DNA from 4 places in the Paenibacillus sp. FSL P4-0127 genome. Region 3 is predicted to be linked to each of the others. Evidence: riboswitches for the same ligand, from Rfam matches in the RefSeq annotation. Region 3 holds a riboswitch; each other region holds the start of a gene.
The links. Region 3 has a riboswitch for cyclic di-GMP ahead of NYE74_RS04230 (transglutaminase-like domain-containing protein). Riboswitches for the same ligand answer to the same signal wherever they lie in the genome.
Positions count from the first base shown of each region.

Region 1: another riboswitch for cyclic di-GMP. It lies ahead of NYE74_RS28100 (polysaccharide deacetylase family protein); the one in region 3 lies ahead of NYE74_RS04230 (transglutaminase-like domain-containing protein).
Region 2: another riboswitch for cyclic di-GMP. It lies ahead of NYE74_RS30415 (hypothetical protein); the one in region 3 lies ahead of NYE74_RS04230 (transglutaminase-like domain-containing protein).
Region 4: another riboswitch for cyclic di-GMP. It lies ahead of NYE74_RS16725 (transglutaminase-like domain-containing protein); the one in region 3 lies ahead of NYE74_RS04230 (transglutaminase-like domain-containing protein).

Region 1 is NZ_JBBOWY010000002.1:348,920-354,083, forward strand. Features, by position in the region: gene NYE74_RS28095 (NCS2 family permease) at 1-1,281, shown strand, start outside; cyclic di-GMP riboswitch class I at 1,795-1,910, shown strand; gene NYE74_RS28100 (polysaccharide deacetylase family protein) at 1,983-3,479, shown strand; gene NYE74_RS28105 (nucleotide sugar dehydrogenase) at 3,540-4,862, shown strand; gene NYE74_RS28110 (glycosyltransferase family 2 protein) at 4,890-5,164, shown strand, end outside.
Region 2 is NZ_JBBOWY010000002.1:900,520-905,683, reverse strand. Features, by position in the region: gene NYE74_RS30430 (ABC transporter ATP-binding protein) at 1-819, opposite strand, end outside; gene NYE74_RS30425 (ABC transporter permease) at 966-1,757, opposite strand; gene NYE74_RS30420 (ABC transporter permease) at 1,961-2,737, opposite strand; cyclic di-GMP riboswitch class I at 2,954-3,034, shown strand; gene NYE74_RS30415 (hypothetical protein) at 3,048-3,416, shown strand; gene NYE74_RS30410 (PAS domain-containing sensor histidine kinase) at 3,424-4,491, opposite strand; gene NYE74_RS30405 (sugar phosphate nucleotidyltransferase) at 4,525-5,164, opposite strand, start outside.
Region 3 is NZ_JBBOWY010000001.1:958,957-964,120, reverse strand. Features, by position in the region: gene NYE74_RS04235 (collagen binding domain-containing protein) at 1-1,627, opposite strand, end outside; gene NYE74_RS04230 (transglutaminase-like domain-containing protein) at 1,907-2,707, opposite strand; cyclic di-GMP riboswitch class I at 2,721-2,808, opposite strand; cyclic di-GMP riboswitch class I at 2,864-2,949, opposite strand; gene NYE74_RS04225 (glycoside hydrolase family 16 protein) at 3,198-5,164, shown strand, end outside.
Region 4 is NZ_JBBOWY010000001.1:3,704,950-3,710,113, reverse strand. Features, by position in the region: gene NYE74_RS16740 (collagen binding domain-containing protein) at 1-460, opposite strand, end outside; gene NYE74_RS16735 (hypothetical protein) at 629-1,099, opposite strand; gene NYE74_RS16730 (response regulator) at 1,273-2,412, opposite strand; gene NYE74_RS16725 (transglutaminase-like domain-containing protein) at 2,544-3,350, opposite strand; cyclic di-GMP riboswitch class I at 3,367-3,449, opposite strand; gene NYE74_RS16720 (MFS transporter) at 3,556-4,938, opposite strand; gene NYE74_RS16715 (LysR family transcriptional regulator) at 5,065-5,164, shown strand, end outside.

The DNA of each region.
Region 1 (5,164 bases), on a different contig from region 3:
ATTTTGTTCGTGAACACGATCTTTTTGGGACCCGGCGGAGCGGGCATTCCGGTGGAAGGGGTATTTTTCGCCACCACGATTGGCGCCGGGCTGATCACGATTCTTATGGGATTGTTCGTCAACATTCCGATCGCGCTGGCACCGGGCATGGGGCTGAACGCTTACTTCATGACCGTGGTGCTTAGTTCGGGTGGAGCTATTACTTGGCAGGCGGCGCTCGGCGCGGTATTTATTTCCGGTATCATTTTTCTGATTCTGACGGTGACGAAGGTTCGCCAACTGCTGCTGGTTGCCGTGCCGCAGAGCATTAAAGCGGCCATCACGGTCGGCATCGGCCTGTTTGTGGCCAGCCTTGGTTTGAAGATGAGCAACCTGATCGGCGCTAATCTGTCGGGGGTAACGGATACGTCCGCCACGGTTCCCGGCAGCAGCATCAACTTCACGCTGGGCGATTTCGTCCATAGCCCCGATGTTCAATTAACGTTGATCGGCTTGATCCTGATTGCCATTTTGATGTCGCTGCGGGTTAAAGGAGCGCTGTTGATCGGGATTATCGCCACCACCATTATCGGTATTCCGATGGGCGTTACTAACGTTTCCGGACTTTCCGGCGCCAGCTGGCTGCCCGCTTTTGACAATCTTGCGGTGGGCAAGCTCGATCTGGGTGCGGCTTTGCATCTGGGTCTGTTTGAAATTGTTTTTGTATTCACGTTCGTTGAATTGTTTGATACGTTCGGCACTTTGGTCGGTACGGCTACCCGCGCCGGCTTGATGAAAAACAAAGAAGAAGGCGAGAAAAAAATCGGCAAGGCGATGCTGGTGGATGCGGTTGGCGTCAGCGCGGGCGCATTTCTTGGCACCAGCACGATCACTTCCTATGTAGAGAGCACCGCTGGTGTGGCCGAAGGCGGACGCACCGGGCTCACTTCGGTAACGACGGGGATCTTGTTCCTCCTGGCGCTGTTCATCGCGCCGCTGGCCGGTGTTGTGCCGAGCGCGGCAACGGCTCCGGCGCTGATTATCGTCGGCGTGCTGATGATCGGCCAGGTCAAATCGATCGAATGGGATGACTTCCTGCATGCCTTCCCGGCGTTCTTGACGATCGTATTGATGCCTTTCACCGGAAGCATCGCCAACGGGATCGCCGCCGGTTTGGTCTCTTACGTCATTCTGGGGGGCTTCAACAACCTGTTCACCAAAAACAAAGTCAAAATTCATTGGCTGATGTGGGTGCTGGCCGTGCTCGTATTGGCCCGCTATATTTTCCTTGGCACCGAATAATTTAATGAAAACCGGATCGACCAACAAGGGTGTCCCTCTCCGTTAGGAGCAAGCGCCCTTGTTTTAGTTCTAACCGCCGCCGACTGGAACGATAAACCGCCTACCCTTCAAAATAACGCACTTTATGTACTTATTATCCGAGCCCCAACGTGTTCGTCTCCATTAGCGGCATTTTATGTACTTATTTTCCTATGAATGGTCCAGAACATGGGCATTTCTTTGCGACGGGGGAAAATAACGACATAAATTACCTCTATTTCTCCCAAATGAACGGATATCGCCGGAATAGCAACATTTTTTGCCCTTATTTTTCTGCTGGATTATCCCGGAGCAATACAAAAGAGCACCGCAGGCTTATCGGCGCGCTTCTTTAAGCTCCATTTCTAGGCTATTTGACATGGAAAGAAATGGGCCCCCACTCCTGAATATTTTTTTGTGAATCCGCTTTTTTTCATAAACTATGGATTGATTTCCAGCCGGAGTCGATTATAATAAATTTAAATAATTAAAATTCTAAACCAAAGGCAAACTATTCGAAAGGATAGGACGCAAAGTTTGGAGTCTAAAGCGTTCGCAAGCCGTGGTGGGAATTGCGGTGCAAGCTGCGCTATGATTGTCCGGCCGCCATGTAAGTATGGCGGTCTTTTTATTTTGAAGATTTTGATTGGAAAAAAATTACTTTTACAAAAGAAGGTGAACTAATGATTTCGATGGCAGGAAACGGCGCCCGGTCGATTCGAATCGGATTAGCCACAGCTCTGCTTGCGTTTTGGGCGGCCGGCTGCAGCGGGGCCAGTCCGCAGGCGGACAACGGGAATGGGGCCTCCCCCATGTCCGGGGCGCAGACCGCTTCATTGCAGCAGCAGCCGATTGCCCGTTATACGGGGGAACCGAGCAAAACATTGTCTTTTGTCTATACGGCCAAAAAGGAGCTTTCCCTAACGTTCGACGGTTTGGGCGATCGCGAGACGATCGAGCGTTTATTGGATGAACTGGACAAGCATCATATCAAAGCGACGTTTTTTGTCCCGGGCATGCGGGCGGCCGAAGAGCCGGATTTGGTCAAGGAACTAACCAGCCGCGGCCACGAGGTGGAGAACAATACGTTGACGCGCGCCGACTTGACGACCTTAAGCTATGAAGAAATCTATAAAGAAATCAACCGTACCAACGGCTTGATTGCCGACGCGACAGGCAAGCAGCCGCAGTTCGTCCGGACCCGGGGGGCCCGTATGAGCGAAGACGTTCGCCTGGTGGCGGCGCAAACCGGACTAAAAGCCGTCGTTTCCTACAACATCAATCCGAAGGACAGCGACATGCAAAGCGCCAAGGAAATCGGCGATTACATACGGAGGTACATTAGCCGCGGCGGCATTATCGCGCTAAATACGGACGTGAATCCCGAGGTGGTTTCCTCCATTTCCTATATTGCGGATGCGGCGAAAGAAGTAGGCTATAAGTTGGTGCCGCTCGCAAAGCTGGTGCGTGACGGCGGCGAGCGGAAGCCGCTGGAGCAAATCCCGGGATACGATGCCGCCCGGATCAATCCCGATTACGAGCAGGCGGACTATAATCTGATCTATAACGCCAGCGATATCGCCAAATGGAACCCGCACGGCAAGAAGGTCGTCGCCCTGACCTTTGACGATTGGGGCAGCGATTTGACCGTCACCCGTCTGTTGAAGATCCTAGAGGATCATGACGTCAAAGCGACCTTTTTTCTGCGGGCCAACGGCGTAGAGAACAATCCGAACCTGGCCAGAGCTATCGTCGAAGAGGGTCACCTTGTGGCGAATCATACCTACAGCCATCCCGTGATTACGCAAATCCCGCCCGACGAGCTGCAGGAAGAAGTGGTCAAGGCGCACCGCATCATCACCGAAGCGATTCAGCAGCAGCCGGCGATGCTGTTCAGGCCTCCGACCGGGGAGATCAACAAGGAGACGGCCAAGGTGATCGCGGCCACGGGGTATAAGACGCTCGCTTTGTACGATGTGACCACCCTGGATTGGAATTCCGACCATGACGCTCAGTACATTTTAAACGGGGTGCTGAAGCAGACGACTAACGGCAGCGTTATTTTGCTGCATATGCTTGACGGCCTCCATACGCTGGAAGCCTTGCCGAAGGTAATCGACCAGTTGAAGCAGCGGGGTTATTCCTTTGTGCTTCTGGACGAGCTGTACGGGATGAAATAAGGAACGAACGCTTGCTCGGCATCTTTGGATACTCATCGGGAAATGAATGGGGTTGAACTTATGGATTTGAATCAACTATATGAGAACATTGTAAAGCGGACGGCCAAACTGGCTGTCGTCGGACTAGGGTACGTAGGTTTGCCGCTAGCGGTCGCGTTTGCCCGCAAGGCTGACGTCATCGGGTTTGACGTGAGTCCCCGGAAAATCGCCGATTACCTTGCGGGGAAAGATCCGACCGGCGATGTCGGGGACGCGGCGATCAAGGCGAGCTCGATTGACTTTACCTCGGATGAGGCGAGGCTGGGGGAGGCTTCCTTTTACATCCTGGCCGTGCCTACGCCGGTTCAAAACGATAAAGTGCCCGACCTTACTTATGTCAAGAACGCCAGCGCGATGGTCGGGAAACATTTGCGCCCCGGTTCGGTCGTTGTCTACGAGTCGACGGTTTATCCCGGCGTCACCGAGGAAGTGTGCGTTCCGATCCTGGAGGCGGAGTCGGGGCTTACATGCGGGGTCGACTTTAAAGTCGGCTATTCCCCCGAACGAATCAATCCGGGCGATCAGGTTCACCGGCTCGAGAACATCGTGAAAATCGTTTCCGGCATGGATGAGCAGACGCTTGGTCTTGTGGCGCAGGTTTACGAGCTGGTGATCGAGGCGGGGGTTTACCGGGCCGAAAGTATCCGTGTGGCCGAGGCGGCCAAGGTGATCGAAAACGCCCAACGCGACATCAATATCGCTTTTATGAACGAACTATCCATGCTGTTTCACCGGATGGGAATCGACACGAAAGCGGTGCTGGCCGCGGCGGGAACCAAATGGAATTTTCTCAAATTCACCCCAGGGCTGGTCGGCGGCCATTGCATTGGCATCGATCCTTACTATTTAACTTATAAAGCGGAAGATGCGGGGTACCATTCGAAAATCATTTCCGCGGGGCGGCGCATCAACGACGGGATGGGCAAATATGTCGCCCGCAGCATCGTAAAGCTGCTGATGCGCCTGCGGAAAGATTTGTCGGATGTGAAAGTCGGTATCCTCGGCCTGGCCTACAAGGAGGATTGCCCCGATTTTCGCAACACGAAGGTCACGGATATTATCGCAGAGCTGAAGGAATATGATATCCAGCCGCTTGTCTGCGATCCGCTGGTGGACCCGCGGCTCGTGTATGAAGAGCATGGATTGGAGCTGGCGCAGCTGCCCGATTTGCGTGATTTGAACGTGGTGGTGCTGGCCGTCCCTCACAGGGAATTTCTAAACATGGCTCGTGAGGATTACGACCGGTTGTTCGGGGCGGACAAGAGCAAGGTGTTTTTCGATATTAAAGCCGTGTTCGATAAATCCGAATTCGAAGCTTCGGGTTATCATTACTGGAGCCTGTAAAGGGCCCATCTTAAAGGTTAAGGGGCAATGAACTTGAGGAAAAAGAACAAAGCACAACAAAAGCCGGTTGAAGTTCTCTCCACGCCCAAGGCGGATCGGCGGCTGCTTGCCCATGTCCCCGATCCGGAGAACATCCGCAAAGCGTCGGACCGCAGAGGCATGTTGCGCTCAAAGGACGATGGGCCCGGTGAATCCGCCGATCATGGCGACAATAAGATGCCCCGTCTGCTCAGCTTGCGCTATGAGGCTGATTTTCCCGTCTCGCTGCTGCCCGTGGGAGCCGATAAGAAAGGGAAAAAGGC
Region 2 (5,164 bases), on a different contig from region 3:
GGCAACATGTCGCGCCTCTCTCCATCCCTCCGGCATCCGAAACCCGCCCCGGAACTTTACGCGGATGACCGTCGGCAAGCCGATCATGTCCCGCAGCGCGCGGATCGTCCCGTCATAGGCGAGCTGCCCGTGATTAATCACCATCACGCGGCTGCAGAGCTGCTCGATATCGTCCATGTCGTGCGTGGTAAGCAGGATCGTTTTCCCGAATTCCTTGTTCAAGGTTTGCAAAAACTGGCGGATGTTGCGTTTGGCGTGCACGTCAAGGCCGATCGTCGGTTCATCGAGGAACAGCAAATCCGGATCGTGCAGCATGGCGGCCGCAATGTCCGCCCGCATCCGCTGGCCCAGCGACAGCTTGCGCACCGGCGTCATCCAAAATTCGTGCAGGTCCAGCAGCTCGGCAAACCGGTCCAGGCGCTCCCGTTTTTCCGCCGGGCTTACGCCGTACATTTCCGCTAGGATGTCGTAGGAATCCTTCACGGGCAAATCCCACCACAGCTGGCTGCGTTGTCCGAACACGACACCCAACCTGCGAACGGCCCGCCGCCGGTCGCGATGGGGATTGAGGCCGCCGATCATAACCGTGCCTGAGGTCGGATGCAAAATGCCGGTGAGCATCTTGATCGTCGTCGACTTGCCTGCGCCGTTGGGACCGATATAACCGACAAACTCCCCGCGCTCGATGTTGAAGCTGATGCCCCGGACCGCCTCTTTCAGCCGGTATTCCCGCGAAAACAGCGTACGCAGGCCGGACAGCTTTCCCTCCCGCACGACGGGTGTTTTGAACTCCTTATATAAATGGCTGGCTTCGATCATAAGCCGCTCCTCCTTTTCGTCCTGTATGCCTTCGCTTACCCTTACGCAGCATGCCTTCACTGACTTATACACAGCATGCCTTCACTTACTCGTACGCACTAGCTTCCTTGTACTTACGGCCTTCCGTTCTTACTCTCCCTGTGCGCTTAGCTTCCTGTGCTTTGATATTTCGTGATGCCGAACAGCCAGAACCGCAGGCTTGCGGCTAAGCATACCGCCGCCGCCCCCGCCGTCGCCGCAAGGATCCACGGCCCCCATTCGCCCCGTAAAATATAGAGCGAAGGTACATAATTCACAAAGCCGACCGGGATCACGAACAAAAATAGCGAGGACATCCACTTCGGATACAGGGTGAGCGGGTATCGCGCCGCCGTTTGAGCGGCATCCTCGGTGAAGTTTTGCAGTTCGCTGATGCGGGTCGTCCAGAAACCGAGCGTAGCCGTAGCAAGTCCGATAGAAAACAAAATGACCGCGCCGGTAACGATAATGAATAGCGTAAACGGTACTGCAATCCAGCCGACTTGTCCGCTATGCGTCATCGCGCCGAGCGACCAGCACAGGATGAAACCGCCCTGCAGCAGTTCGCCGGGCATCAGCCGGAAGTTCTGCGGCATTAAAGCGAGCAGCACCGGCATCGGCCGCGTCAATAGCTGGTCGAGCTCTCCGCCGACCAGGTATTTTTCCAGATGGTGCACCTCCTCGGCAAACGTGCGGTACAGCGTCCTGGACAACGTCATCACCGCAAACAAATACCCGATCTCGTAAACCGACCAGCCCTGTATTACGCCGAACTTGTCCAGAACGATCGCGATCATCAGAAATTCGGAAATCTGGATCAACGCGGCCAGCACCGTACCCAGCACAAAATTGAATTTGTACTGCATCCGGCTTTTTATGCTCGTACGGATCAGCAGCCGGTACAGGTTCAGCCAAGACATCGGCTTCGCGCCAGCGGACCGGGTCGGGCCGGCAGTGACCTTCGAGAATCGTCCGCCGCTGCCGCTAATGTCATCGTACATTTCGTGCGTGCCGTCTATGCCGCTCATAGGCTTCTGCCCGCTCTTAGACTTCCGCCCGTTCTTTGGCTTCCGCCCTCTCCCAGGCTTTTGCCCGTTCTCAGCGCCAGGCCCCTTCCTCTCGTTCATCCGCCCTGCACCTCCACTTTCCGCCGCAGCAGCCGGGTTGCCAGCAAGCAGCAAGCAGTCATCAGGACGCACCAAAGCAGCGTTCCCCATAAGGCGGAGCCGCTTCCGTTTCCAAGATAAATCGTTGTGGGAACATAGAGCAGGTAAGGGTAAGGCGATAGCCAGGCGAGGTTTTCCAGCGGTCCGGGCAGCCATTCCAACGGGATGAAAAATCCGGCAAGCAAATTGATCAGCGCGCTATTGGCCCAATAGAGCCAGGACGATTCCATCGTCCACAAGGCGCTTACGCCGATCAAATAATTGATGCAGATCGACAGATAGGAGGCCCCGAGCAACCCTAACACGGTGTACAACACGGCGGTCCATTGATTTGGAATTTGCAATGAAAAAATGAAGAAATACAGGAGATAAATCGGGATGGATTTGAAAATGAACTGGTAGGCGATCTGTCCCCATTCCCTGGCCATCGTATGGCTGAACAGATGGACGGGACGCATCAGATCAAGCGCGATTTGCCCGGTCCTGACGGATTGGGGGATGCCGAGCCCGTTCGTGATGAAGCTGGTGATCCAGAGACACGCCTGGGTGAAGGCGATATAATTCACCATTCCCTGCGTTCCGTACTCTCCCAGCGGGTGGTCCTTCCCCAACCCGATCCAGATGCACGCATACATAAATCCGAACATCGCGCTCGCGAGGTTGTGCACCATATGGGCTCCGCGGTACTGCAAATTGCGGGCATAGGCTTTGGAAGCCAGCGTGAAATAAAGCATCCGGTTAAACACCTCCGATAAGCTTATTTAGAGGGGGGGTCCCCCTCATAGACGGGCAGACCCGTCCACTTCAGTCAAGGCGATTTTGCAAGAAGGGTACTATCATACCTTAATATTCCAAGAGTGGCAAGAGAAATTTTGCGCACCCGGATTACCAGGAAATGGATTGCATGTTTTATGGAATCGTGATACGATGTTTTTTGTGAAAAAAGCGGCTACGATAAACGGCAAACCTGTCGAAAGGCAGCGACGCAAAGCTAAAGGGCCTTCCCGCAAGGATGGCAGCCAGCTACCGAACAGAAGGCTTTTTTTGTTTTTTTATATGTATATTAATTTAAGTAGGCTCAACCTAGAAAACAGGTATTCGACAGTCGGCTGCTGGAGCGCACCAAACGCCGGTCTTCAAAATAGCGGTAATTTATGTGCTTATTATCCGGAGCCGGGCATGTTCATCCCCATTAGCGGCATCTTTGTTCCTTATTCGCTTGTGAAGGGCCCAGAACGCGGGCGTTTCCTTGCGACTGAAGACAATAGCGGCATAAATCGTCTCTATTTCTCTCAAATTGACGGATATCGCCGGAATAGCGGCATTTTTTGCCCTTATGTTTTGCGCTTTTCGCAGGAGTCTCTCATGATCGTTTGGTCAAGCGCCGTTTTGGGTTTTTGTGCTATAAAATAGGAAACGCTTAATCCAAATGAACGGGTTTTGGCATACGCAAGCGGAATGTACTTCCTTGCCCTACTTCCGAGGTTAACGTAATCGTCCCCCCGTGGTCTGTTGCAATTTTTTTGACGATATAAAGGCCCACGCCGCTGCCCTTAATTTGACGGGAACCCGAATGACCGGCTCGATAAAATTTATCGAACAGCCGCGCATGCATCTCCGCGGGAATTCCTATTCCGTAATCCGTAACCTCGATGATATAATAGTCTGCTTCTTCCGCGATTCGGATGAGTACTAATGGTTTGCCGGGAGAATATTTAATCGCATTGCTGATTAAATTGTCAAAAACTTGAGACATTCTAAACCGGTCCGCGTAGATGAAAGCGTCTTCAACCTCGGAATCCACCTCGATAAGATGCGATGATTTCAAATTCCACCGTTCGGTCACTTCGTGAATGAGTTCAATCAGCGGTACATAAGTTTTATGATAGTTATACCCTCCCGATTCCAGCCGCTCACTGTCCAAAACATCCTCAAGCAGATGGGACAACCGGTTTCCTTCCGCAAAAATGATTTCCATGTAACGCCGCCTGTTCTCCGCGGAAATATCGTACTGCATCAACATTTCCACATAGCCCAGCAGCGTCGTCAGAGGTGTCCTTAATTCGTGGGAGACCACGCTGATCATTTCGCGTCTCTGCGGATCGGCCGCCTCTTCTTCGCCGCATTCCCGAAATACCAATAAATACCCGTAACACGCCGTTTGCGCGGTATCCAATACCGGGCTTACATAAAACGAGAACAAACGCCTAGGTCCTTGGGCATATGGGAACTTCCCCTGATTTCCGTTCACCTCTCCTTTTCGAAACGCTTGTATGGTCTTGGTCAGCTTATGGTCCTCCTGCTGAATGTTCGCATCCATAGCTTTGGTAAAAGCCGTAATATCCTGCCCCGTCATCTCTTCCAAGCCGAACAAATCTTTGAGCCTGCGGTTCATAAACACGATCGTCCCCCTAGTGTCGCATTTAAGGATACCTTCCTGAAATGATTCCAAGTAGTACGTATCGATGTCCTGTTGTTCCTCAGCCATGTTTTCTCTCATTCGCCAACCGCTTGTCCGGTTTTACCGCCTGGCCGGCACCTCATGGTTTTGCTCTTCCCCCTTTCCCTCCTTCGCCATCCAAGGATCGGCATAACGGATCATGTCGCTGTCTTCGATTTTTCGGCCGATTTGCAGTTCGATCAACTCCAGATCGCTGTACGCCAACAGCGCATGTTTCATGCCGGGCTCAACGACAACAACGCTTCCCGCCTCTACGGGAAACGTTTGGCCGTCAATGCACGCTTCGCCCGCGCCGGCAATCACGATCCAGATTTCTTTGCGCCGCCCATGTTCATGATAACCGATAAAACGGCCTGCGGAAATCACGGCCCGGTTGGTCAACGATTCCGTTTCGCCCGCGCGTCTTGCGGTCAACACCGTCTTCCGGCCCCACCCGGTTTCTTTAAAACGGGGGGTGATTTCGACTTGAGCCACCATATCTTTAATGCCGGCCGACGCTTCCCGGTCGGTGACCAGAATACCGTCCGGTCCCGCGGCCACGACAATGTTGGGCACTCTCCATACGCCCACGGGGATATCCAGCTCATTGACAATCCGGGAGCCGGATGAATCCGGACAGACATAACCGCTCCCGCTGACCTGCTGCTCCATTTCTTCCGAAAGCGAATTCCATGTGCCGATATCCTTCCAGCGGCCTTGA
Region 3 (5,164 bases):
TTTTAGGAACGAGCTTCCCATCCGCTTTTACGATCATGGAATCCGGAACGAATTCAAGACCGCCCTGCGGGAACGTATCCGTAATGACTACATCCTTCATGCTGTACTTGCCGCCGTCCGGCCGTTTATCGCCGTTGACCGTAATCAGCCATTTCGCCGTTTTGCCGGCAAAATCGATGTTCTGTACGCCTTTCACCAGAGCGCGGCTTCCTTGGGCCGGGGTGGTCACTTCCTTGGACGCATCACCCGACACGACTTTGTTCTTCACCTGCTTCCCGTCGGCGATCGTCCGATCGACCGGCTTCGTCTGGTAAACGATCGTATAAGGCGAATCGATATCCTTCTCGAATTGAAGGCTGAATCCGTTCTTACCCGCCGATTCGGCGGTGTATTCATCCTTGGCAACCAGATCTTTATCAGCCTTCGAATCCCCGTTGTACACCTTCAGCGAATCGGCAATCCATGTATGAATTTCGCTGAATTCATCCGTGATGACCGCTTTCTCTTTTGGAATCTTCTTTTCATTGAAATTGTATTTCACAGTCCAAGTGATGATTCCGGTGCTGTTATCCACGCTAAACGATTTATCCAAAAATTGGCCGCGGTTTACCGTTACCGTAGCGGTCGATTTGGCATCTTCCGTTCCGTCGCCGGACAAGACAGCGGTGTTTTCAAAGCGCGACTGCTCACCGGTAAGCTTCGTCGAAAAGCGAATCTCATAAGCCTTGCCGATCGTCTCATCCTGGAACGCAAGCTCCAGTTTCGCGCCACCGTTCGTTTCGACCTTATATTTGCCGGAATCTACCTTGTCGCCAAGGGCCGCCGATCCGTCACCGTTAACTTGCAAACGGTAAACCTCCACAGAGTCAGCAATAAGCTCCAAACCTTCAGGCAGTGCGTCAGTGATCACCGCGTGCTTGATTTTTTCCAGCGACTTGTTAACTTGAACCGTCCAATCGATCCGATCTTTGCCGATCGCTTTCCCTTGCTTTTCGATCAGCTTTCCGCCCTTCGGCTTCAGATTCACGATAGCGGTCTGCACTCCGCTTTTTACTGGAATGGCAATAACGACTTCCGTACTGCCTTTAAGGACTTCCTTCTTAAATTCCGTACGAATTTCCAGCTTGCCGGCGATGTTGGAATGACTCTCCACGTAATCATTGAAGGTCATCACAACTTTCCCGTTCAGATCGACCGTAAACCGGCCGACTTTCCCTTGATCGGCAAGAAGCGGGGCATCAATATCCGTAAAAATTTCAAACTGCCGCGGCAGCTCGAAGCTGAATGTATCTCCATTCTTGTAGCCGTGTCCGTTTGGAAGCTCCCATTCATAGCTGAGGTTGACGGCCGCGCCGACGTCCAAACTGCTATCGGGATTATACACCGCATCAATCACGGTACCGTTTAAATCGGTTAACACGACTTTGGTTAAAATACTCTCCGCACTGGCGACTGGCCTGGCGACTGGCGCCGGCCGGTCATATACGCTATCCGTCACGGATTCTTGCGCGCTGCCCGTTGATTCTTGCACGCCGGCCGCTGCGTTCGCCGTCCAAACGGATGCGCCATACAGCGTCTGCATCAGCAACAGCAATGCCACAACGATTCCACAAACCTTTTTCCTCATAATCTCTCCCTCTGTCTCTACATCACCCTCATTATATTCGGTTCCGATCCGCCTTCCGTGCGCAATTCGGGCCATGCATCCATCGGACAACATGTCGATAGGGTAATTTTCAGTCCATCACCTCCGCTGATCTTTATTGGCGCACGATGAATTGTGCCTGTATTTTCTTCAGAACCAAATGGGCTTCCGCCATTATATATGCCAATACTATACAATTTCTCAACAACGCCAAATAAGCCTTGGACATATCGTCCAAAGCCTATGTTTATTTCGTAAAAATCAATAGTATTTCACCGGGGAATAACGCGAGGCGTCTTTAATCATGTTGACCCCTGTCTCACTGCTCTTCCAGCCCGCATCGACAGTTGTATCAATGGTTACCCATTGTCCGTTCAAATAAACTTCATTCCAAGCGTGGTAAACATCAACGTATTCCGAAGTTCCCATAACAAGCTTGGCCGGAATTCCGATACTCCGCAACATGGAAGCGAACAAGGAGGCATAGTCGTAACACATCCCTTTCCGCCCTGCCAACGTGCGGTTGCTATCGGGAAGGTAGTCCGTCAATTCGCTGGCTGCCAGAGTATGATCGTACCGGATCGTACCGACAATATATTCATAAATAGCGTGCACTTTCTTCTCGTCGGACGGAGCGGATTGGGCAAGCTTCTTCGCAAGCTGGGCTGCCTGATCCCTATCGCTCCAATCGACATTTTGCACAGAGTTCAAAAACACTTTGCTGTCATCCGCAAGTTGAAGTGTAACGGCCGCTTCCTGAACGATTTTGTATTTGGTACCGCTGACTTGTTCCAGAACGGTAACCTTATATTCACCATTGCCCATCTGGAGCGGAAATACTTCCTGCCGCTTATCCGGCGAAAGGACATAGGTATATTTGTCATTACCTTTTGCGATCATGAGCTTCGTTTTGGCCCCGGCTTCCGCATCATAACGAATGACGACGGCGCCACGGTCCAACTGCTCCAAACCCAACCAATCTTCGGACGGGGCAGCTTGTACATCCGGAGCCCACATCAATAACGCAAAAAGCCCTACAATAGCGAACACAATGTTGCGCATACTGCAAACTCCCTTCGGCGGCCAGGCTGCCATTGACGTTTCGTCAAGAAGGCCCTGTGGCTTTGCGTCCCTGTCTTTCGACAAGTTTGCTATTTTCGTAATAGAGTTTCACAGATACTGATACATCTTCTCCAAAAAAACAAAAAAGCATCTTCGTTCGGTAGCTGGCTGCCATTGACGTTCGTCAAGAAGGCCCTGTAGCTTTGCGTCCTTATCTTTCGACAAGTTTGCCGTTATCGTGATCAGCTTTTGTGAATCTATCATATCAAATATATGGAATACCATCAAGAGAAAATTTGGAATTTTGTCGAACTATCATTCCTCCCCCGAACTCACTCGAACTCACCCGAAAAAATAGGACCCCACCAAAAAAATAGCACCTGTTCATCCGGTGATCACATTCGATAGAATAAAAATGTACTATAATGTTAGTATTTTCCTGACCGTGTATGGGATAGGAGAATCCACTATTGATTAAGGGAGGGTATTTATGAAGCAAAAAGTTTTCAGTTTGTTCCTGGCGCTAGTTATGATGGCCAGCGTCAGCCTGCTATCAACTTCGCCGGTTCAGGCCGCTGAAGGAGCGGGAACGGCCACTATCACCTCTATGGATTATTTTTCAGCGGCGGACGGACCTGTCATCACAAAATCAGGGGTTGGACAAGCCAGTTACGGATTTGTGATGCCTAAATTCAATGGAGGCTCCGCCACCTGGAATGATGTGATCCAAGACTTGGGCGTTAATGTGAAAGTGGGCGGCAGTTGGGTCGATATTGACAGTGCCGGCAGCTTTGTCTACAACCAAAACTGGGGCCACTGGAGCGACAGCGGCTTTAACGGTTATTGGTTCACTCTTTCCGCGACAACCGAAATTCAACTGTACTCCAAAGCGAATGGGGTTACGCTGGATTACACTCTTGTGTTTCAAAACATCAACAAAACCACCATTACGGCGATGACGCCTACACAAGGGCCGCAAATTACGGCGGATACTACGGGCGGCGCCGGCTTTACCTATCCGGTTTTCAACAATGATCCGGCAATCCCCTTTGCAGCTGTGGCCGATGATTTGAAAGTGTACGTAAAACCTGTAAACAGCAGTGCATGGATCGATATTGACAACAATGCGGCCAGCGGCTGGATCTACGATAAAAACTTCGGCCATTTCACCGATGGAGGCGGCGGCTACTGGTTTAACGTCACGGAGTCGATCAACGTCAAATTAGAATCGAAAACCTCTTTGGTTAACGTCATTTATACCATTATCTTTAATGAACCCGTAAGAAATTCTTATGTCATTACTCCCTACGACGGAACGACCTTCACGGCCAATGAAAGCGGTGCGATCGGTGTGCCGCTGCCTAAGATTGATGGAAACGCGCCGGTAGCCGATGAGCTTGGAAATTTCGTATACCAGATTAACATGGGTGGGCAATGGGTCAATTTAGGGGATTCCGGTCAGAGCGGATTTGTATACTCCGCCAACGGTTACAATAACATGTCCGCCGCCAATCAGTGGGGGTATTGGGTCGACCACATCTACGGGCTATGGTTCCAGCCCATCCAGGAAGATCTGCAGATCCGCATCGGCTATCCATTAAACGGGCAGGCGGGCGGAAATGTCGGTGATAATTTCGTCTACTACACCTTTATCGGAAACCCGAACGCTCCCCGTCCGGATGTAACCGATGGCGAGGATATTTCTGTCGGAACGCCAAGCAACCCGGCCATTGAGGGCATGGAGCTCATCTGGCAGGATGAATTTAGCGAAAATAAGCTGGATACGAGCAAATGGAACTATGAACTGGGTTACTATCTCAATGACGATCCCGGTACCTGGGGTTGGGGCAATGCGGAACTGCAGCACTATACAAACAGTACGCAAAATGTATTTATCCAGGACGGAAAGTTAAACATCCGGGCCTTAAACGAGCCCAAATCCTTCCCGCAGGATCCTAGCCGGTATGCACAATACTCCTCCGGGAAAATCAATACCAAAGATCATTTTTCGCTCAAATACGGCAGAGTGGATTTTCGCGCCAAGCTGCCTGCAGGAAATGGCATCTGGCCGGCCTTCTGGATGCTTCCGCAAGATAATGTCTACGGTTCGTGGGCCGCATCCGGCGAAATTGATGTGATGGAAGCGAGAGGACGGTTGCCCGGCACGTCCAGCGGCGCTATCCACTTTGGCGGACAATGGCCGGCGAATACCCATGTCTCCGGCGAATATCATTTCCCGGAAGGGCAAACCATCGCCAATGATTTTCACGTATATTCCGTAGTCTGGGAAGAGGACAACATTAAATGGTATGTCGACGGCAAGTTCTTCTTTAAAGCTAACAGGGATCAATGGTATTCCGCAGCTGCGCCGAACAATCCGAACGCCCCTTTCGACCAGCCGTTCTACCTGATTATGAATCTGGCGATCGGCGGGAACTTTGACGGCGGTGTGACTCC
Region 4 (5,164 bases), 2.7 Mb from region 3:
CGTTCGTGCCAACCGTGAAATCGGCGATTGAACTGCCGTCGTCGATCGTCAACTTGCCGTTTACCTCGTTGAAAATTTTAAACTCCTTAGGGATTTTGAATTCAAATGTGCTGCCGTTTGTGTAGCCATGTCCATCCGGCAGCTCCCATTCGTATTCGATGCTGACGGCGTCTCCCAACTTGGAACGCTGCTGATTGGCGGGATTGTAAACCGCGTCGATTACCGTCCCCTTCGCATCCTTAACTAGGACTCCCTTAATGATGCTGTCTGCATTTTCGGCCGCAGCCGCAGCCGCACCTGCAGGGGCAGCCAGTCCATACGTAGCATCGGTCGCACTGTACGCAGCCTCTCCGCCGGAAGCTTCATCCGGATTTGCGCTGACCTGCGCCGCTCCCATACCAAAGACGCCTTGGAAGAACAACGCGCCGGCCATGAGTAAAGCCATCCATTTTTTCTTCATGCTTTTAGAGCACTCCCTCCTTATCTCAAATGTGTTCATTTATAATATCTTAATTTTTTTCCAATTCCCTCCTCGTCCGGTTTATGTAATTGGGCGACGCTTTCATCTTAATTCGTCGTTCTGAACAAATTCTCAACAAATTATAAAAAAATTCAACAAAAATTATGATTATTTTAATAGCTCCCGCAGTTCTATTGTGAAAGTTGTCTGATCCCCTGCTTCAAAACCCAACGTATAAAACGCAAAGAAATTTTTTTTCTTTACGGCCTCCACCAGCCAGTGGCAAAAATCGCTAACTTCGTCGGTTTCCCGGCTTCGGCCGTCCCGATAGACTACCTGGGGGTAAACGAACCTCAGCTTGACCTCGCCGCGCCACTCAAAACGAAAAAAATTTCTGCCCTTCCGGCGTTGCAGCGAAAAATGATAGTCCCGCTCCCGCTCTTGCAATAGATAAAACTGACCGTTGCAAAAAAATACAGGGCCATGCCGCGTGGCTACGATCCCTACCCGGTTCCCCCGGTAATCCATATAGAAACCCCTGCTCCGTTTCCTTTTATCTTGTTTCGTCAATTCGATCTCCGTAAGCGAGGGCAGTTCCACCCCCCGTGAATCGTCCCTGAAATGGCCGACTACATTCATCTCCAAAAAACTCCCTTAATTGCGAACGTTGCGAAAAGGCCGCAGAAAATTCGACTGAAATGGTTCATTCGGAGTATACGCGCAAGATCTATACAAATTCTGAACAAAAAAACCGGCCAACGGCCGGTCAAGATGGCTTGTTCTATGATAAAAAAACGCCGGAAGCGGGCGGCTTAACGTGCCTGCCCCGCTTTCTCCGTAAATTGTCCATACCATTCCGTTATGTAGTGGCTGGGCTCCACGTTCAGTTCCTCCTTCAGTACGGCTGCGAGTTTGCGGTACTGACGGTGCACCATGGCAAAGTTCTGCTGCAGTGCGTATATTTTCATGAGGGCAAAATAAGGCGCCTCTTCCTGGGGATGAAGGGTGCGGATGTTGTGATAGTAAGCTCCCGCCTTCTCCCAAAGCTCTTGCCCGAGGTACCAATCGGCGATCGCCAGCGAAGTGTGAAGCCAAATGGCCTTGAGCCGCTGGCGCTCGCTTTCCGTCCACCAGTAATCGTATTCCTGCAGATAATCTCCGGTGTAGATTTTCATCGTCTCCAAATATGCGTCCAGCGAATCGCCGGACACGGGCGGCAGCGCAGCCAGCTTGGCCTCCCATTCGTCGATATCCAAGCGGACCTGATGGGTATTCAGGATGTAACCCTCCATCGTATTCACAATTTGAAAATGGTCTCCGTAAGGCTTAAGTGTTTTCCGAATATGGTACACGGACGTATATAATTGCGAGTTGACCTTGTCCGTCTCGTATTCCGGCCATAAGACATCGATCAAAGTAGACTTTCGGACCAACCTTCCCCGGTGCTGCAAGAGATAGAGAAACAACTCCTGCGCCTTCGTCGTGCGCCACTGCAGGAGGGTCGGCTGTCCATGCCGCGCCTCCACCTTTACCTGTTTGAACAAGCATATTTTGATATCCTGTTCGGAACCGGCGACTTGCTCCTGTCCCGCTTTCAGCCGCTCCTGAATCCGATCCACGGTTTTGGCCAGGCGCTCGGCTCTGATCGGCTTGAGCACATAATCCAGAGCGTTTAACTCAAAGGCTTTTATGGCATATTCATCATACGCCGTGACAAAAACGATATGTATCTCCGGTCTTGCTTCCAAAATCCGTTCCGCCAGTTCAATACCGTTGATTTCCGGCAGGCTGATGTCCAAAAACAGCACATCCACACGTTCTTGGAGAATTTCGCCCATCCCCTTGACGGGGTCGGTAAATTTCCCGACAACCTCCACGTCGGCAAGCTTCAGCAATAACCGTTCCATATAATTCAAGGCCAGTTGTTCATCATCCACAAGTATTACTCTCATAAGAGCCAGACTCCCCCGCTTGGATACTCTTCCCCTTTATAAGAAGATTAGCATATCCCGCCCAAACAAAGAAGCCTTGAACAGTCGTTCAAGGCTCTTTTTTTTCCTATTCGTCTTATTATTGAACTGGCTTAGTATAACTTGTCCGCCTTATATTTCGAAGCATCTTTGATCATTGTAAAAGCGGTCGTCGTTCCATTCCAGCCGGCATCGGCCGTCGTGTCGATAACCACCCAGCGTCCGTTTATATAAACTTCATTCCAGGCGTGATATGTTTTTACATAGTCGGAAGATCCCATCGCCAGCTTGGCCGGAACCCCAACGCTGCGCAGCATCCCCGCAAACAGGGAGGAAAAGCCGTAGCAGGTGTCCTTCTTGGCAGTCAAGGTACGCTCGATATTCGGCAGGTAATTCGATGTAGCGGTAAACGCCAGGCTGTCGTCGTATTTGATGGTGCGGATGATGTAATTATAAATGGCCTTCACTTTATCTTCATCGGCAGCCGCATCTTTCGTCAGCTCCGCCGCCTTCTTTGCCGCCAGACCGTCTATATTCCAATTCACATTTTGCGTCGAACTCAGATAGACCGGCGTCTCATCCTGCAAATCAAGCTTCACCGTATCCTTCTGCACAAGGCGGTACGTAGTCCCTTTAATCTGTTCCAACAGGCTGATCGTGTAATCCCCGTTGCCCATTTGCAGCGGGAACGTCTCTCCTTGGGCACCGTAGGTCAGATTATAGGTATACTTATTGTTCCTTTTCTCGATCACCAGCTTGGTCTTGACATTCAGCTTCACGTCGTAATAAATGGTCACCGCTCCCTGAGACAGGTTGTCCTTATTGAGCCAGCCCTCAAGTTCGGCCGCCCGCGCCCCTGTCCCGCCGAAACCGGCAAACAAAAGTACAAGGGTCAACGTTGCAAACATCAATTTACGCATAAAAAATAAAACCTCCTTCGGTAACTGGCTGCCAGTAAAAAATTTACAGGCCCTGTAGCTTTGCGTCCCTGCCTTTCGACAGGTTTGCCATTATCGTGTAAAGTTTTATGTCCTTCTCTATCTCTATCGGAAGCGTTGGCGTCATTTATTAGCCCAATAAGACGAAAAAATCTAAAATTTTTAATATTTTTTTGCGACTTTAGTCTCAGTTGATAGACGAACTTTGCAGACGGGGCCGTTCATTTCGCAAAAAGTAAAAATAATAAAAAAGTACCATAATCATCTCCAAAGCTGCGAGAATGAGATAGATATTACTGTACACACCGGAATTCGCAAACAGGTTTAACGGGTTCCAATGCACGCTGCCGCCTTGATCCACAGCCTTGCTGTAGACGCCGGCCGCCACCGCGCCGGAAAGAAAGTTCGACATCGACAACAGCCCCATGCCAACCCCGGTCTGTTCCTTGGCCAGCGTCCGCGATATCGTGCCTGTCAAGGCAATTTGCATAAACATCTGTCCGACGTTGCCAAGGATCAATAATATTGCAATGATGGGGACCGCCGCTCCCGCGAAGATCGAGATCAGGGTAAAGCAAACCAGCAGCAGCATGGACGCGCTGCAAAACACAAACGGGTTGCCCTTGGCATCCGCCAGCTTGCCTCCAGCTCTGCCCAGAACAGCCGACACCGCCGCCCCCGGAACCATAGCGAAGCCAATCCAGCCCGAGGCAAGCCCGTTGACATCCGCCAGCAGCTGCGGCGTCAAGAACGGGAGCGCGTAACCGATCCCCATCGCCAGTATGGCTATGAGCAGCCCCAGGGAATAACTTCTGTTGCGGAAAAGCTGCGGATCCACGAACGGGTGAGCCGCAGTCCGGTTGCGGATAAAAAACAACAAGAACAGGAGCAGGCTGCCCAGATAGAAGGTAATTCGGCCGTAAGTAACGCCCAGCAGCAGCAACGCAACCGCACCGCCCAGCAGACCGGCCCCCAGCCAATCGACTTTGGCGTATTTGGGCGCCTGCTCGCTTAAATAACGGCGGTAAAACGGCAAGGTGACAAGCATCAGCATCGGAATGCAAAACAGCCAACGCCAATCGACCAGACTGACGATTAGCGCCGAGACGACCGGTCCGATCGCCCCCCCGACAGCCAGTCCGGTTGCCGTGATGCCGAGCGCGTATCCGCGGCGTTCGGGCGGAAAGTGGCGGACGGGAATGATCATCGCCGCCGCCGGAATGACCGCCGCTCCCGCCGCCTGCAAAACCCGCCCGGCCAGCACCATCCAAAACGCCTGGGCGGCAAGCCCGGCGAGCGAGCCCAGACAAAACACGGCCAAGCCAAACGTGATTAAATTTTTGAACCTGAATACGTCGGCCAATTTCCCGTAGATGACCGATCCGATCGCATAGATCAGCATATAAATGGTGGATACCCAGCTGACCTGCGCCACGGATAATTGGAACTCGTTTTTAATTTCCGGCAGCACGATATTAAACATCGTAGCGCTCATCGACGAGAGCACCATCGTAAACGCCAAAATACGGATCAGCTTTTCGGCTGAATCGCCCTCTGCCTGCTTTCTCATAACAAATCATGCCCCCTCAAAAACCTTTGTTATGAGATATTTTATATTTGCATATTGATAATTAAAAATATATATTTAATTATAAAATCATATACTACAGTATATTAATAGAAAGGAACGAACGGTATGGAATTGCTGCAGCTGCAATATTTTCAGACGGTCGCCCGCTTGGAGCATATGACAAAAGCCGCGCAGGAGCTTCATATCGCCCAGCCCGCGCTGAGCA